One region of the Microbulbifer sp. ALW1 genome, then DNA from elsewhere that is predicted to be linked to it. Evidence: riboswitches for the same ligand, from Rfam matches in the RefSeq annotation. Region 1 holds a riboswitch; the other holds the start of a gene.
The links. A riboswitch is a leader RNA that binds a small molecule or an ion and turns the genes downstream of it on or off. The one in region 1 is predicted to bind thiamine pyrophosphate.
Positions count from the first base shown of each region.

Region 2: another riboswitch for thiamine pyrophosphate. It lies ahead of GRX76_RS07700 (TonB-dependent receptor); the one in region 1 lies ahead of thiC (phosphomethylpyrimidine synthase ThiC).

Region 1 is NZ_CP047569.1:3,753,304-3,761,709, reverse strand. It holds gene GRX76_RS15565 (aldehyde dehydrogenase family protein) at 1-603, shown strand, start outside; TPP riboswitch at 888-986, shown strand; gene thiC (phosphomethylpyrimidine synthase ThiC) at 1,127-3,052, shown strand; gene thiO (glycine oxidase ThiO) at 3,251-4,330, shown strand; gene thiS (sulfur carrier protein ThiS) at 4,330-4,530, shown strand; gene GRX76_RS15545 (thiazole synthase) at 4,544-5,422, shown strand; gene thiE (thiamine phosphate synthase) at 5,419-6,966, shown strand; gene GRX76_RS15535 (HesA/MoeB/ThiF family protein) at 6,995-7,759, shown strand; gene GRX76_RS15530 (cytochrome c5 family protein) at 7,812-8,237, shown strand; gene GRX76_RS15525 (type IV pili methyl-accepting chemotaxis transducer N-terminal domain-containing protein) at 8,402-8,406, opposite strand, start outside.
Region 2 is NZ_CP047569.1:1,892,424-1,900,829, reverse strand. It holds gene GRX76_RS07720 (hypothetical protein) at 1-207, opposite strand, end outside; gene GRX76_RS07715 (phospholipase) at 541-1,560, shown strand; gene GRX76_RS07710 (peptidylprolyl isomerase) at 1,653-2,987, shown strand; gene GRX76_RS07705 (hypothetical protein) at 2,984-3,577, shown strand; TPP riboswitch at 3,670-3,785, shown strand; gene GRX76_RS07700 (TonB-dependent receptor) at 3,837-5,990, shown strand; gene GRX76_RS07695 (YkoF family thiamine/hydroxymethylpyrimidine-binding protein) at 6,179-6,439, shown strand; gene pnuC (nicotinamide riboside transporter PnuC) at 6,443-7,081, shown strand; gene GRX76_RS07685 (choline kinase family protein) at 7,078-7,950, shown strand; gene GRX76_RS07680 (HAMP domain-containing sensor histidine kinase) at 7,989-8,406, opposite strand, start outside.

The DNA.
Region 1 (8,406 bases):
AACCAACGCTTTGCCACTGCCGGTCAACGCTGCACCGCCGCCAAACGTTTGTTTGTCCACAGCGAAGTGTTCGATGCTTTCGCCGAAAAACTCGTCACCGCCACCGCCAACCTAAACGTCGGCGACCCCGCTCTTGACGACACCTTCGTCGGCCCCCTGATCCACACCGCCGCTGCCGATGAAGTGGCAGGACGCATCGAATCTGCCGTACAGCGCGGTGCAAATGTTTTGTTTGGTCACAAGCGCGAAGGCAATATCCTCTGGCCAACCATCCTCGACAACGTCGCCGACGACGCCGAACTGGTTGCGGAAGAAACCTTTGGTCCGGTTGTTCCGCTGCGCAAGTTCGATGACGAAGCAGAACTGGTTTCCTTGATCAATAGTTCACCCTTCGGCCTGCAAGCCGGCGTATTCACCCAAAACCTCGCCTTGGCAAAACGTCTATACAACCAACTGGACGTAGGCCTTCTCGCCGTCAACGACGGCCCGGGCTTCCGCGCTGAACATTTCCCCTTCGGCGGTGTAAAAGAAAGCGGCGTAGGCAGAGAAGGCGTGAGCTACGCCATCCGAGAAATGAGCTATCAAAAGACGCTGGTGATCTAACCACTACGAAGCCAGATGGTGAAATCGAAGTCAGAAGTGTGAATCGAAGGCCGGGCGCTGGGTAGTAGCTTTCAGGAGCGTCGGCGACATGGACGTCGCCGACGCAGCGTACAGGGACGTATTCACAGCGGTCCTGAAAGCTACTACCCAGTGACCGGGCGCCACTAGAAGTGCTACGAAGTACAACGGACCTTCAAGCCGCGAAAAACCCAATACGGGGCGCAGAACCACACCTCAAATTCCCAAAGACTTGTCCTTCCGGTCAAATTACCACTATACTCGGCCCCAACTTGTCGGAGTGCCTTTGGGCTGAGATCGCTGTTGCGAGATCCGTTGAACCTGATCGGGGTAACCCCCGCGTAGGGAACAAGATCTGAATTCGCTACTTTTCGTACGCATGTTTGAATCCAGATTTAAATTTGATTTTAAATCTGCGCGTCCGAAACCCGCTCTCCCATCTGCCCCCCGGCATCCACTCACGGATACCATCCATGGAACGTCAGAAATGACGCAAGGGGTCAGCATGTCTCAAGTCGCCGAACCAAAAACCAACACTAATAAAACAAATAAGAAGAGCCGCGCCGAACAGCAGGAAAGTGCCAAAAAATTCCTCGATAACCTCACCGCCCAACAATTCCCCAACTCCCGCAAAGTCTATCTGCAAGGGGAGCACAAAGGCGTCAAGGTCGGCGTTCGCGAAATCTGCCTGGGCCAAAGCCTCGTCGGCGGCGACGAACAAAACCCCGTATTTGAGCCCAATGAACCGTTGCAGGTCTACGACACCGCCGGCCCATACTCCGACCCAGATTACAAACCCAACGTCCGTGAAGGCCTGCCGAAACTGCGCCAGCAATGGATCGAAGCCCGCGACGACACCGAAATACTCGACACCCGCCAGGCCGCCTACAGCCAGAAACGCATGGCCGACCAGGGCCTCGACCATATCCGCTTCGATAACCTGCCCGCACCGCGCAAAGCCAAGCCCGGCAAGAACGTCACCCAGATGCACTACGCGCGCCAGGGCATCATCACCCCGGAGATGGAATTTATCGCCATCCGCGAAAACATGGGTCGCGCGAAAATCGCTGAGGAGCTGACGACAACGGACTATCAGAAAGCTCGCGAAGGCATCTACATTCCGCCACAAATCACCCCGGAATTCGTCCGCCGCGAAGTCGCCGAAGGCCGTGCCATTATCCCCGCGAACATCAATCACACAGAACTGGAACCGATGATCATCGGCCGCAACTTCCTGTGTAAAGTGAACTCCAACATCGGCAACTCCGCGATCACCTCCTCTATCGAAGAAGAAGTGGAAAAACTCGTCTGGTCCATCAAATGGGGCGGCGACACCGTAATGGATCTTTCCACCGGCCAGAACATCCACGAAACCCGCGAATGGATCCTGCGTAACTCACCGGTCCCCATCGGCACCGTACCGATCTACCAGGCCCTGGAAAAAGTCGACGGCATTGCCGAAGACCTCAACTGGGACGTATTCCGCGATACCTTGATTGAACAGGCAGAGCAGGGCGTCGACTACTTCACCATCCACGCCGGCGTATTGCTGCGCTACGTACCTCTCACCGCCAAACGCGTCACCGGCATCGTCTCGCGCGGTGGCTCCATCATGGCCAAATGGTGCCTCGCCCACCACAAAGAAAACTTCCTCTACACCCACTTCGAGGATATTTGTGAAATCCTGAAAGCCTACGACGTCAGCTTCTCATTGGGCGACGGCCTGCGCCCTGGCTGTATCGCCGACGCCAACGACGAAGCCCAGTTCGGCGAACTGCACACCCTCGGCGAACTCACCGAAATTGCCTGGAAACACGACGTCCAAACCATGATCGAAGGCCCCGGCCACGTGCCCATGCACAAGATCAAACAAAACATGGACGAACAGCTGGAGCACTGCCACGGCGCCCCCTTCTATACCCTCGGCCCCCTGACCACCGACATAGCTCCAGGCTACGACCACATTACCTCCGGCATCGGCGCCGCCATGATCGGCAGCATGGGCTGCGCCATGCTCTGCTACGTAACCCCCAAAGAGCACCTCGGCCTGCCCAACAAAGAAGACGTAAAAGAAGGCCTAATGGCCTACAAAATCGCCGCCCACGCCGCCGACCTCGCCAAAGGCCACCCCCGCGCCTACAAACGCGACGACGCCCTCTCCAAAGCCCGCTTCGAATTCCGCTGGGAAGACCAATTCAACCTCGGCCTCGACCCCGAACGCGCGCGCATGTACCACGATGAAACCCTGCCAAAAGAATCCGGCAAGGTCGCCCACTTCTGCTCCATGTGTGGCCCGAAATTCTGTTCAATGAAAATTACCCAAGACGTCCGTGACTACGCGGCAAAGCAGGAAGCAGAAGCCAGCAAGGGCATGGAAGAAATGTCCATAAAATTTATGGATATGGGCTCCGAGATCTACCACAAGGGTTGATTTCGGGCGATAGAAAGCACAGAGCTAAAAGCGAAGGCAGCGATGCGGGTAAGCCTTTGCCAGACCTTCTGCGAGAGGGACCTCGCAGAAGAGCCCCCATGGATGGGTTAAGGGGGGGCGCCTAGCCCGTGTCTGGCAAAGGCTTACCCGTAGCGCTGCCGCCCCTAAGCTATCCGACTGAGTACCACGGACCCCAAAGTGGCAGAGAAAAACTTAAATATCGCAGTGGCAGGCGCTGGACTGATGGGGCGCCTTCTGTCCTGGCGTTTGTCTGAAAAAGGCCACCAGATAACCTTGTTCGACTCCGGTAGTTTGGAAAGCCCAGCGGGCGCCTGCCACACCGCCGCCGGCATGATCTCGCCACTCTCCGAACTGTTCCACTGCCCACTCCCCATCTATCAACTCGGCATGCAAAGCCTGCAATACTGGCCAGATTGGGCAAAACAGCTGGAACAGGCGACTGGCACTAAAGTCGATTATCGCGAAAAAGGCAGCATCCTCATCGCCCACCCACAAGACCGCAGCGAACTCCTGCAATTCCAACAGGAGCTCAACGCCAAACTGGGCTCGGATAACCGCGACCAACTGCAATGGCTAGACAACAACGCCCTGCGAGACCTAGAGCCTGAACTCGACCGCTTCGACCAGGGCCTGTACCTCGCCTCCGAAGCCGACATCGACAACCGCAAACTACTGCCGGCGCTGCTCAAAGCGCTCAAGCAAAGCGAAATCGAAATCCGCGAAAACACCCCGGTAGATTGCGCCCCCGAAACAATCCAGACCGAAAACGGCAACGAATACTTCGACTTGGTCATCGACACCCGCGGCCTCGGTGCAAAAAATCAGATCAATGGCCTGCGCGGCGTCCGCGGCGAAGTCATGGTCGTAGAAACCCCGGAAGTGCAATTAAACCGCCCCGTGCGCCTGCTGCATCCCAGATACCAACTCTACGCCGTACCCAGAGCCAACAATCAGACAGTCATCGGCGCCACCGAAATCGAAAGCGAAGACAGGAGCCCCATATCCCTGCGCTCCACCATGGAACTCTCCAGCGCACTCTATTCGATTCACCCCGCATTCGCCGAAGCCCGTGTCATTGAAACCCGCGTCAATTGCCGTCCCGCCACCATGGATAACTTACCGGTAGTGGAAAGTGAGCCGGGTCTTATCCGAATCAATGGCCTTTTCCGCCACGGCTACCTGCTAGCCCCCGCGCTGGTAGCCCAGGCCGAAAGCGAAATTTTCAAATTCATCCAAACGACAGAACAGGTGACCTGATGCAATTACTGGTCAACGGTGAACAACGCAATTTTGAAAGTGAAACATCATTGTCGGAATTGTTGCTACAACTGGGCTACAGCGGCGAGACATTCGCTGTTGCCTTAAACGGCAACTTCGTGCCCCGTGCCACCTACGAGCAAACATTGCTGAATGCGGGTGATAGCCTGGATATCGTCGCCCCGGTAGTCGGAGGCTGAAAGGAGAGAGCACATGGCCGATAAACTGAAACTCTACAGCAAGGTATTCGATAGCCGTTTACTGGTAGGCACCGCACTCTATCCGTCACCGGCGATCATGCGCGAATCCGTCGCCGCCTCCGGATCGGAAATCATTACCCTCTCCCTGCGCCGCCAGAGCCCAGCGCAGCAGCAGGGAAAAATGATCTGGGACTATATTCAGGATTCCGGTTGCCAGTTGTTGCCCAACACCGCCGGCTGCAAAACCCCGAAAGAAGTCATCGCCCTGGCAGAAATGAGCCGAGAAATTTTCGGTACTGACTGGCTCAAGCTGGAAGTGATCGGCGATGACTACAACTTGCAACCGGATCCTTTCGGGCTGATCGAGGCCGCGCGGGAGCTGATCAATCGGGGCTTCAAGGTATTACCCTATTGCACCGACGATCTGGTGGTATGCCGCAAATTACTGGATGTAGGTTGCCAAGTACTGATGCCCTGGGGTTCTCCCATCGGCACTGGTCGCGGCCTGATGAACAAATACAATTTGCAGACGCTACGTGAGCGGCTGCCGGATACGCCGCTGATTATCGATGCGGGTATCGGCGCGCCGTCCCAGGCGTGTGAAGCCATGGAAATGGGCTTCGATGCGGTACTGCTCAACACCGCCATCGCCAAAGCCCAGAACCCGGTACTGATGGCGGAGTCCTTCAAGCTTGCTGTACAGTCTGGCCGCGCCGCACGCAATGCGGGGCTGATGCTCAAGCGCCAGACCGCCAGCCCCAGTACTCCGACACTGGATATGCCGTTCTGGCAGCAGACTCTCAGCGCCGAACATATCGAGAAAAATGGCGAGGGGGAGAAAGTCGAGGGGGAAAAAGGCGAGGGGGAAAAAGGCGAGGGCGAGAAGGTATGAACGATACAGAACACCAGCGCCCAATTGTCTGGACCATCGCCGGCAGTGATTCCGGTGGCGGTGCGGGTATTCAGGCGGACCTGCTCACCATGCACGATCTCGGCGTCCACGGGTGCAGTGCCATCACTGCGAATACCGCCCAGAACACCCTTGGTGTGCCAGCGATCAATGCGGTATCCGATGAGGTGCTGCAATCGCAGCTGGACGCGCTGCTCGCCGATCTCAAACCCGCCGCCATCAAGATCGGCCTGCTGGCAAATGCCGGACAGGTTCGTCTGGTGGCCGAGTTCCTGCGCGCGTTGAAACCCCGTGGTGAGACAATCCCGGTGATCTACGACCCGGTCGCCGTCGCCACCAGCGGCGCACAGTTGACCGAAGACAGCACTGGCGCTGCCGTACTGAGCGAGCTGCTGCCCCTGTGCGACCTGATCACACCCAACAGTATTGAGTTGGAATGGCTGGCCGGAACTGGTGCTGACAGCGCAGAAGCCATTCTCAAGGCCGCACACAAGGTGCGAGGCAATCGACACGTGGCTCTGCTGGTGACCGGTGGCCACTTTGAACTTGAACCGGGTACTACGGCAGACCTGTTGTGCTCCGGATCCGGTGAGGGCACCAGCAACGACTGGCTGATCGGCAAAAAGATCGACACCCGCAATGCCCACGGCACCGGCTGCACCCTGTCTTCCGCAATCGCGGCGTTATTGGCGCTGGGCTACCCACTGAAAGACGCCTGTGTGGTGGCCAATGCCTATGTGCGCCGCGGACTGCGGTTGGGCAACAGCGAACACATTGGTGCGGGTGCGGGCCCTGTGGGGCACTGTGGCTGGCCCACAGAGTTGCAGGACTTTCCGGAGGTGCTGGTTGCCGGCAGCGAGCGTGCAAAGTCCTTCGGAACGTATAGTGAAACGGCGGCAGCGAATTTTGCCGCCGAATTCGCGCAGCCAGACTCCAACAAGCTCGGGGTCTACCCGGTGGTGGAAACCGTGGAGTGGATCGAGAAGCTGGCGGAGGAGGGGGTGCGTACCCTGCAACTGCGCATCAAGCACCCGGGCAACGACCTGAAAGCGCAGATTGAGCAGGCCGTTGCTATCGGCCGCCGTTACGACCTGCGCCTATTTATCAACGACCACTGGCAGCTCGCCATCGAGTGCGGTGCCTACGGGGTACACCTCGGGCAGGAAGACTTGCAAACCGCCGACCTGAAGGCGATCCAGCAGGCGGGACTCGAGCTCGGTATCAGTACACATGGCTTTTTTGAACTGCTGTACGCCCACCAATATCGTCCCAGCTACCTGGCCATCGGCGCCATCTACGCCACCAATACCAAGGATATGAGCGGCCAGTTACAGGGGCCGCAGAAGCTTGCCCGAATGGCGGCACTGTTGCCGGATTATCCGCTGGTCGCCATTGGTGGCATCAATCTTGAGCGGGCGCCGGCGGTGGCCGCCAGCGGGGTGGGCAGTATTGCGGTAGTTACTGCCATTACCCGGGCCCCCGACTATCGCGAGGCTGTGGCACAATTGCGAGCAGTGATTGAATAGCCGAAAACGTACCGAGAGAAGCCGAGCCGTGTTGAGTCGTAAACAGCTACAGCGTTACAGCCGCCAGATCATGTTGCCGCAGATTGGAGAGGCGGGGCAGGAGAAGCTGGGTGCTGCGCGGGTACTGATTGTCGGCCTTGGTGGTTTGGGTAGCCCGGCGGCACTGTATCTGGCCGCTGCCGGCATTGGCGAGCTGCATCTGGTAGACGGTGACACGGTGGAAATCTCTAACCTGCAGCGTCAGGTGCTCTACAGGACCAATCACCGGGATAAGGACAAAGCTCAGGTGGCGGCACAGCAGCTGACCGCTGCCAATCCGGAGATCCGCATTCTCGCCCACTGCCGGATGGCCGACGAAGGTTGGCTCACGGATTTGCTATCCAAGCAGTCATTCGACCTGGTACTGGACTGCACCGACAATCTCAATATCCGTCACACGATCAATCGCGTCTGTCGTACCCAAAAGGTACCAGTAGTAATGGCTTCGGTACGCGGTTTCTCCGGACAGCTGGTGAGCTTTGATTTTCGAGCAGAAGATAGCCCCTGTTACGCCTGCCTGTTCCCACCGGCAGCCGAGCAGAGCGATTTGCCAGAGGCGGAGAACTGTTCCACCGTAGGTGTGATTGGTCCCGCGCTGGGCATGATGGGCAGCGCCCAGGCGCTTGAAGCGATCAAGCTGATCGCGGGCTTGCCGGTGAGCAGTCTGAACAAACTACAGCTGTTCGAGGCTGGAAGCCTCGAGTGGCGAGCCCTGGCCCTGGCTAGTAACAGCACTTGTCCCGTATGCGGATAACCAGTACAACGGGACTTAACGAATAAACAAGTAAATAAAAAGAGGGCGTATCTTGTCTGCACACACTTTTTCCCACGCGGTCGCCGCGTTTGCATTTAGCGCACTGCTTTTCGGCTGCAGCGAAAAATCTTCCGAAGTGACGGCGCCCGAAGCGCCTGCGCAGGATGTCGCCGTTCAGGAAATGACGGATCAGAAAGTGGAGACGCAACCAGTCACTGAAGTGGATGCTGTGCATATTTCACCGAAACTACTGGAGACCTACCAGCAAACCTGTGGCGGTTGTCACGAGAAAGGTCTGGTGGGGGCGCCGGCTACGGGTGATGTCGGAGCCTGGAAGCCGCGCCTGGCCAAAGGCATGGATACTATGGTCAAGCACGCCCGCGACGGCTTCAATGCGATGCCACCGGCCGGGCTCTGCTTCCATTGCTCCGATGAGGACTACGTGGCGCTGATCACCTATATGTCCACCGCCAAGTAGCCTTGTAGGACGCGGCCTGAAGCGCACATCTGCTGCGCCTTACCTCTAGGAAAGGGGGCCACCCTGTCCGTCGAGGCAAGACACAACAGCTGTACGCTTCAGGCCACGCCAAGAGTTCAACATTCTTTCTGCACTTACTTGGGAATGACTGAGCAAGTCCGTTATCAGC
Region 2 (8,406 bases), 1.9 Mb from region 1:
GGTATAGACCGGTTGCGCCAGCAGCGCCCAACCCATCCACAGATGCGCGATGGGCCAGAGATCCCAGTAAACATGGGTATCCCACGCCTCCCCCACGCCCAGAGCATAGGCGATGGGAAATAGATATTTAATGAACACCGTCCATGCCGTGAGGATAAACAGGAAATGGGCGAGAAACCGAATCCAGGAGTGCACCACAGGTTTCAAATTCTTACTCCAGAGGCTGATACATCAGCTTATACAGCGATTTATACACCGACTGACACATCGACTTATACATCGACTTATACACCATCGCGACATTCAGCGTGCGCCGACAATGCATGCGGCGAACATTACAAAAATACCGCAGGTGAATGAAACCAGACGATCGAATTGCGATGTTCGCCACATTTCTACGACGAAACAAAAGCCACAAGCAACTGTCGTCATTCCGCACGAAAAGCTGTCATTTAAAAACTCCAGACTGGTATAGACCAGAAAATTACTGGCGCGCGACAAGCATCTAGATAAGCAACCACACAAGCAACCGGAGTTTTTATGTATAAATTACTGATCACCAGTCTATTGGCCGCCCTGCTGGCCACTCCTGCCCAGGCATTCCAGCAAATCACCCACAAGCGTATCGCGATCGACGCCGTCAACTATATGCGCAACAACCCCGGCACCACGGAATACGCGAATCTGAAAGCCTGGGTGAACGCCGCCGGCTACACCGTGGACCAGTTTGCCGAGGTCCTGGGCCAGGGCGCCTACGATGTCGATGACTTTCAGGACACCTACCTCTGCGGTGCGGTTACCGGCGACTGTGTATACGCGCCGGTATTCAATGCCGGCGCCTCCCTGGTGAACTACACCAGCTACTGGCACTTCCAGAATCACACCCGCGGGCCCGACGTGCATGGTAACGACCTGGGTGGCTACAACTACGACCTGCTCACCGTGTGGGGGGATATCGACAACCTGGCCGCCAGCTGGCTGGTGGGCGATTACCTGGATGACGGCAATGGTGGTATGTCGGGCTGGTTCTGGGCAGATGATTCGGAGTACAACAGCTACGGCATTACCGAAGCAAACTATCGACAGGGAAGTCATTCCGCAAAATCCATGTACGACGATTTCGAGGAAATTCCCTTCCAGCCCATCGATAACCTCGGCCAGTACTGGTACAGCCAGTTCCTCGCCCAGCCCACCGCGCAAAGCCTCGGTTTTGTCATGCACACCACCGACCTGCTGCAGCCCCACCACGTCTGGACAACGTCCGCATTGAATCACAGCGGCTGGGAAGGCTGGGTCGCCGACTACTATGACAGTGAAAACCTGAACGACAACACGCTAGTTACCCAGGCCCTGAGCAACTTTGTCCCGGTCAACAGCAACAACCACGATATCCGACCGTTGCTCACCCAGGGTGGCGCACTGGCGTATAGCAGCGGTGGCATCGTGTTGTCGAGCACAGATCACAATGACCGGGTCCAGGTAGCGCGCACCGTTGTCCCCAACGCGATCGCCATGGTAGTTCACATCCTGAACCACGCCGCACAGCGGGTAAGCCAGTAACTATCGATAGGTAAATCGATAAGTAAATCGATAAGTAAATCGGTAACGAAAGAATGCCGGTATCTCTCGATACCGGCAGACGGAAATCAACGATGAAAAACAACAAGCTCTGGTTACTGGTTCCGGCAGTCGCAGTGATACTTTTGACCGCTACCCTGTTCACTCCTGCACTGCCAGATCATGTGGCGGCACGTATCGATGGCGAGGCTATCACTTTCGAGGCGCTGGACCTTTTCGTTGCTGTAGCGCGGCAGCGAAACGCGTCCGCGGATCGGGAGTCCGTGTTAAAAGGTCTGTTGGAAAACCGGATCCTGGCGAACAAGTTCACCGGGCAATCGTCCGAGGCTGCTCCCTCTCTAGTGGGTTACGACCGAGATACCCAGCTGGAGCAACAGCTGTTCCGCCTCATTCGCAGCGCTTTCAGCGAATCACTGCAAAACGACATGCGCAATACTGGTACTGGCGACGTCCTGGACTTCCTTACCGCACCGCTATCCATCGATACCGAATACCTGGCGCCAGCGCTGCGGCTGCAACAGCAACTTTACACTTCGATGACGCCACAACAGCAGCAACAAGCAAAAAATCTGGTACTGGCCCGGTATCGTTTTCATCCGCAACAAGCTGAGCGGCAGCTGACGCTGTGGGACTTGTACCGCCGCCAAAATATGCAGCTCAAGGTACAAATGCACAACCTGAATCAGGACTTCATTCGCGAGGCGATCCGGCAGCAGTTAACCATGGAATTTGTACTCGACTGGTTTGAGCGCCAATCCGGTGTGAGTGAACTCTCTCGCACGATCATCAAGCAGTGTGTGGAAGATGCACTGGTGCGAGAATCCGGCCTGCGCCAAATGGGATTGCTACAGGATATCCACGACGAAAACCCCAAACTGCAGGCCCTCGCCAGACAGGTCACCGCTGAGGAAATTGCAAACTATTACTGGCGCCACCGGGACAAATTTACCCGGGTGGAAAAAGTTCATGCCTATCACATTCGCCTGGACAGCCAGGAGCTAGCGGACCAGGTGTACGCAGAAATTCAGGGCGGCTTGTCCTTTGCGGAAGCCGTAACACGTTACTCCCAGGCCGAAGACAAAGCCTCCGGTGGCGCACTGGGGTGGATAGACCGCAACAGCCGTGAGGATCACTGGAGCAAGGCGCTGGCATTTGTGCAAACACCCCATCAGGTTTCCCGACCCGTTCGCAGCCCCCAGAACGGCAAAGTGCTTTACTGGGAAATACTCTTGGTAGACCAGCGGGAAACCGGTTTTCAACCGGCAGACGGCGAGTCAGTGCGCTACCGGGCTGCCAACGCCATTGCGCAGCAAAAGCTACAGCAGACGTTCCAACAGTTACTGCACGAATCTCGGGAAGCCGCCCACATCGAAATACACAGAGAAATAAACCGGAAGAACGCATCATGACGCGCCAGTTAATCACCTTCGCATTTATTTCCGCAGCTCTTCTCGGTGTCTATTGGTCTGGGGTTTGGCCGACAGCGGCTAATGGTGTCCCCACCAATGGCTCTGGGCAGTCATCGCAAAAAGCTGACGCAATCGCCAAGCGGAGTCCCTCATCCTCCCCCTTGCAGTCATCCGACCAGCAACCTGCACAACCGAAAACCGCCAGCAAAGGGCCTCAGGAGACAGAACCCAGCGCGGTTACCTCGCTGCGCCAGACTATGGCCGCAGGCGACCCGCGCATGCCCCCTCTGGCCCCCAGGCCCAGCGATCGGGTTGCTCCCACCACCCAAGAGCTGGCAGACCACAAGCTGTATCAGGCGTACGAAGCGCGTCAGCAGCAGCAGGTGTACGCCTCTTTTGCCGCCGCTTCGGCCAAAAAAATCGCCGATTTAAAAGACATGATCGCACTGGGACGGCAGGGCGGAGTATCACCGGAGCAGCTGGCTGAAGGTGAGAGAAAGCTGGATCGACTGAAGAAGCAGCGGGCGCAGCTGCTAGAGCAGCATCCACAACCTGCAGGAGAAGCGCCGCCGAAGCAGGTCCAGAAGTAGCCACAGAAGCAAGCCCCGTCCTCGACCTGGCGGCTGCTGGGGTTCACATTCACCAGTTCCGACACTTCTGCATATCTGCTACCATCGCGCCCGCAAAACCTAAGGGGTGGCAACCGCCTGAGATGCCGCCAGATCATATCGGTCTGGCCCGCAAACCCTTGAACCTGATCCGGCTAATACCGGCGTAGGAATAGGTAGTCCACAAGCTCCCCTCTTCACGTCGCACTCCGGGTCTCTCACTTATTTGTTCGAGAGAGCCATGAATTCCAATAACTGCATCAAGCCCAGAACCAAATCCGGTATCAAGCCTGTCGCCCAGGCGATCGCCACTGCCACAGCCCTGGCCAGCGTGCCTGCCGCTGCGGAAACCGCCATCGAAGAAGTGGTGGTTACCAGCCAGCTGCGCACGGCCAGCCAGTTTGACACCCCCACCAGTGTGAGTGTTTTGGATACCGCCGTCATTGAAACCCGCGGCGCGACCAATCTTGAGCAACTGCTGAATCTGGCGCCCAACGTGAATTTTTCCAGCGGTGCCTCTCGTGGCCGCTTCGTGCAGATCCGCGGTATCGGCGAGCGCAGCCAGTTTATCGACCCGGTGAATCCGTCCGTTGGCCTGATTGTCGACGGCATCGACTTTACCGGCCTCGGCCTCGCCGCCAGCACCCTGGATATGCAGCAGGTGGAAATCCTGCGCGGCCCGCAGGGCACCGTGTATGGCGCCAACGCGCTGGCGGGTCTGGTGAGCATGACCAGCAATGCACCGACTGCGGAAACCTTTGCAAAAGTATCCGCCGAAGCCGCCCGCTACGGTTCCCACACTCTTTCTGCGGTCACCAGTGGCCCACTGTCAGAGCAATTAAGCTACCGCTTCGCGATACAGAATCAGCAGTCCGACGGCTATGTGCACAACCGCTACCTGGACCGCAAAGACACCAACAATATTGATGAGACCGTGGCCCGCGGCAAGCTGCGCTACCAGGCCAGTGACGACCTGCAACTGGACTTCACCCTCTTCTACCTGGACGCGGACAACGGCTACGACGCCTTTACGCTGGATAACTCCCGCAACACCCTGTCCGACCAGCCGGGCTGGGACCGTCAGGAAGCCCTCGCCGGCGCAGTGAGCGGACTTTGGTCCGGCAACGAACTGTTCACCGTCAAATCCGTACTGAGCGCCGCCACCTCCGATACCGAATACGGCTATGACGAAGACTGGACTCATGTGGGCTTTCACCCCTGGGAATACAGCTCCACCGACAACTACCTGCGCGACCGCGACAACCTGAGCGTCGACGTGCGCCTGGTCTCCACCGACGAAAGTCGGCTGTTCGGCGGCAGCACCGGCTGGGTGGCCGGTGCATACCTGCGCACCGAGGAAGAAGCACTGGAACGCAACGCCAGCTTCGCCAGCCAATTCGATACCGACAATGCGGCCATTTACGGGCAGCTGAATACCGCCCTGAATGCGCGCTTCGAACTGATTGCCGGCCTGCGCCTGGAGCAGCGCCGCGCGGACTACAGTGACTCGCTTGCGGTCACCAGCGATACCAGCGAAGACCTGTGGGGCGGCAATATCACCCTGCAGTTCAACGCCACCGACAACACCATGCTTTACGGCACCCTGTCCCGCGGCTACAAGGCCGGCGGTGTCAACGGTCGCATTATTTCTGCCTCGGAAAACAACCCGGCCATCGGCAGCGACACCTTCCTGTTCGAAACCGAAAGCATGCTGAACTACGAGTTCGGGGTAAAAGGTGATTGGCTGGAAAGCCGCCTGCAGGCCCAGGTCGCCGCCTTTTACCAAGACCGCAGCGACGTTCAGGCCAAGCAGTCCATCTTCAACCCGGACGACTTTTCCTTCGATGACTACCTGGCCAATGCTGCCGGTGGTCACAGCACCGGTATCGAAGCGGAAATCAACTTCCAGGCCAGCGATGCCCTGCAACTCTTCGCCACCTTCGGCTGGCTGAATGCGGAATTCGAAAACTTTGTCAGCAGCACCCACGTCGATGGACGCGATGACAATACCGGGGAAGCTTCGCCGGTGGACCTCAGCGGCCGCGACCTGGCCCACGCCCCCAACTACCAGTACTTCACCGGTGCCGAGTACGCACTGACCAGCAACCTGACGGCGCGCGTGGAACTGGAAGGCAAAGACGACTTCTACTTCTCCAACAGCCACAACGAAAAATCCACCGCCTACGAACTAGTCAATGCGCGCCTCACCTACCGCGGCGACAACTGGGATCTGTCCCTGTGGGGCAGAAACCTCACCGACGAAGTGATCTACACTCGCGGTTTCTATTTCAGCAATCAGTTCGGCAACAATCCGGCCAACGGCTACGTGCCGGAAGCCTACTACCAGCTGGGAGAACCGCGCACTGCGGGTATCTCCGGCAGCTATACATTTTGATTTAGTGAACTGAACTTGCTATGAAGGTACCGATGCCGGGTATACCTTTGCGAGACCGTCTGCGGCCTGGATGGCCGCAGCCGAGCCCCCATGGATGGGTTCACGGCGTGTCGCGCAAAGGTATACCCGGTATCGGTACCGCCTCGCACAAGTTCAATGGAACGCCCCTATAACTCAAGAGATTTGATATGCAACTCTCCGTAGATATCAGCATGTACCCGCTGAAAGACGAGTACATTCCGGCCATCAAGGATTTTATCCAGCGTCTGAACGAACAGCCGCAGCTGCAGGTAATCTCCAACACCATGAGCACCCAGGTATTCGGTGATTACGATGTGGTGATGGATGTCCTGAAAGCGGAAATGCGCAAATCCTGGGAGCAGTTCGGACGCGCGATCTTCGTGTGCAAATTTATCGACGGCGACCTGAACCCCAACATTGGACTCTGATCCATGTTCTCCCCGGAAATCCGCGAAGCCATCGCCACCGCCTACGCCGCCATGACCCTGTGGGAACTGGCAGCGGTGGTACTGGCGCTGACCTATCTGCTGCTGGCAATGCGGGAAAATATCCTGTGCTGGTACGCAGCCTTTGCCAGTACTGCCATCTACCTGTTCCTGTTCTGGGACGTCAGCCTGTTGATGGAATCGGCGCTACAGATTTTTTATCTGGTGATTGCCGTGTACGGCTGGTGGCAGTGGCGACACCGCAATAAAGAAGGTGAAAAGCTGCATATCCACCGCTGGTCCGCCGCCATGCATTTCTCTGCATTTACGGGAGTGGGCGTACTCACCCTGATATTTGGTTACGTACTGGATAACTACACCAGCGCCGCCCTGCCTTACCTGGACTCCTTCACTACCTGGGGTGCCGTGGTAACCACCTATATGGTCACCCGCAAGGTACTGGAAAACTGGCTTTACTGGATCGTCATCGACGGTGCCGCGATTTATCTGTATATCGACCGCGAGCTGTATCTCACAGCACTGCTGTTTGTGCTGTACGTGATCCTGGTCATTATCGGATTTTTCCAGTGGTATGCGCTGTACCAAAAACAAACTGGCAGCCAGGAACAGACGGTTACCGCATGAACCAGAGCGTCGAACATCTCATTGCCAACGAGTGGCAACGATGGAGTGACAGACCGCCCAAACTGATTCGCTCGCTGGAAGGCGGGCTCACCAACCGCAGCTTTCTGATTGATGCGGGCGATAAAACGCTGGTACTGCGCATTAACGCTCCCAACTCCCTTGCGCTTGATCTCAACCGCGCCGCCGAGGCAGAGGCACTGCAGCAAGCGAGTCCGAAAGACCTGTGTGCACCGCTGGTGTATGTGGATCCGGCTCACCGCTACCTGCTGACCCAGTTTGTCGACGGCGCGCCGCTGGATATCAACCAGCCCCAGGCTTTTGCCCAACTCGCGCAATTGCTACAGCAGATTCACCAGCTGCCGCCGATTTCCGTGCAACTGGATATTGCCGACAAGGCGAACCGCTACTGGCAGTGCATCGACAGAAATACGGATTTCTTCCCGGTGCTGGCCCAGCTACACCAATTAATGGAACTGCAGCTTAAGCAAAGCAGCACATGCCCAGAAAGCTATCGGCTTTGCCATAACGACCTGCTGCCCAACAACCTGCTAAAGGATATCTCCGGCCAGCTCCGGGCCATAGACTGGGAATACGCCGCGTGCGGCGACCCCTTCTTTGACCTTGCGACAGTAACCGTGGGATACGATCTGGATCGGCAACAGCAGCGGACACTACTCACCGAATACTTGCTGCGGCCAGCGTGTGAAGCCGACCTGACCAGACTGGACCACTGGAAGCGAACTTACCGCTACCTTTCCGTGCTCTGGTATGCGGTCCAATTCTCCCATTCCCCCGAAAGTGCCTCACCGCAGATCGAGCAATCTGCGCTGGACACAGAAATCACTGAACTGCTGGCGAGTTTTTATTAGGCTTTCAGTTAGACTATCAGTGTTGCGGTCTGCCCTCGTCACCACGAAAGGCGGGCCGCTACACGCGCCTCATCAGCGTGCAAAGAAAACGACCAGCCATTGCGTTCACACAGCCGTTGAACGATACCCAGACCCAGCCCATATCCTTGAGACGACGCCTCGGTCGTTGTGTGCCGCTCACTAGCTTCACTACTGACCTGATTGGTGACGAACAGCGCGCGCTCTCTGATGTGAATCGTGATCGGCCCCTGTCCGTCTAGCGTGTGCTGAAATGCATTTCGCACCAGATTATTGACCGCGATAGAAAAAGCCTGGGAATGTCCGCAGGCGATGGGTTTTGATAAATCATCGATTTCAACATCGACGAACTTGCCGTTCAACAGGTGGCGCTGCTGATCTATCGCCTGGCTTACCAGCGGCATCACTAAAAACTGCTCGTCATACAACCCATTGTCG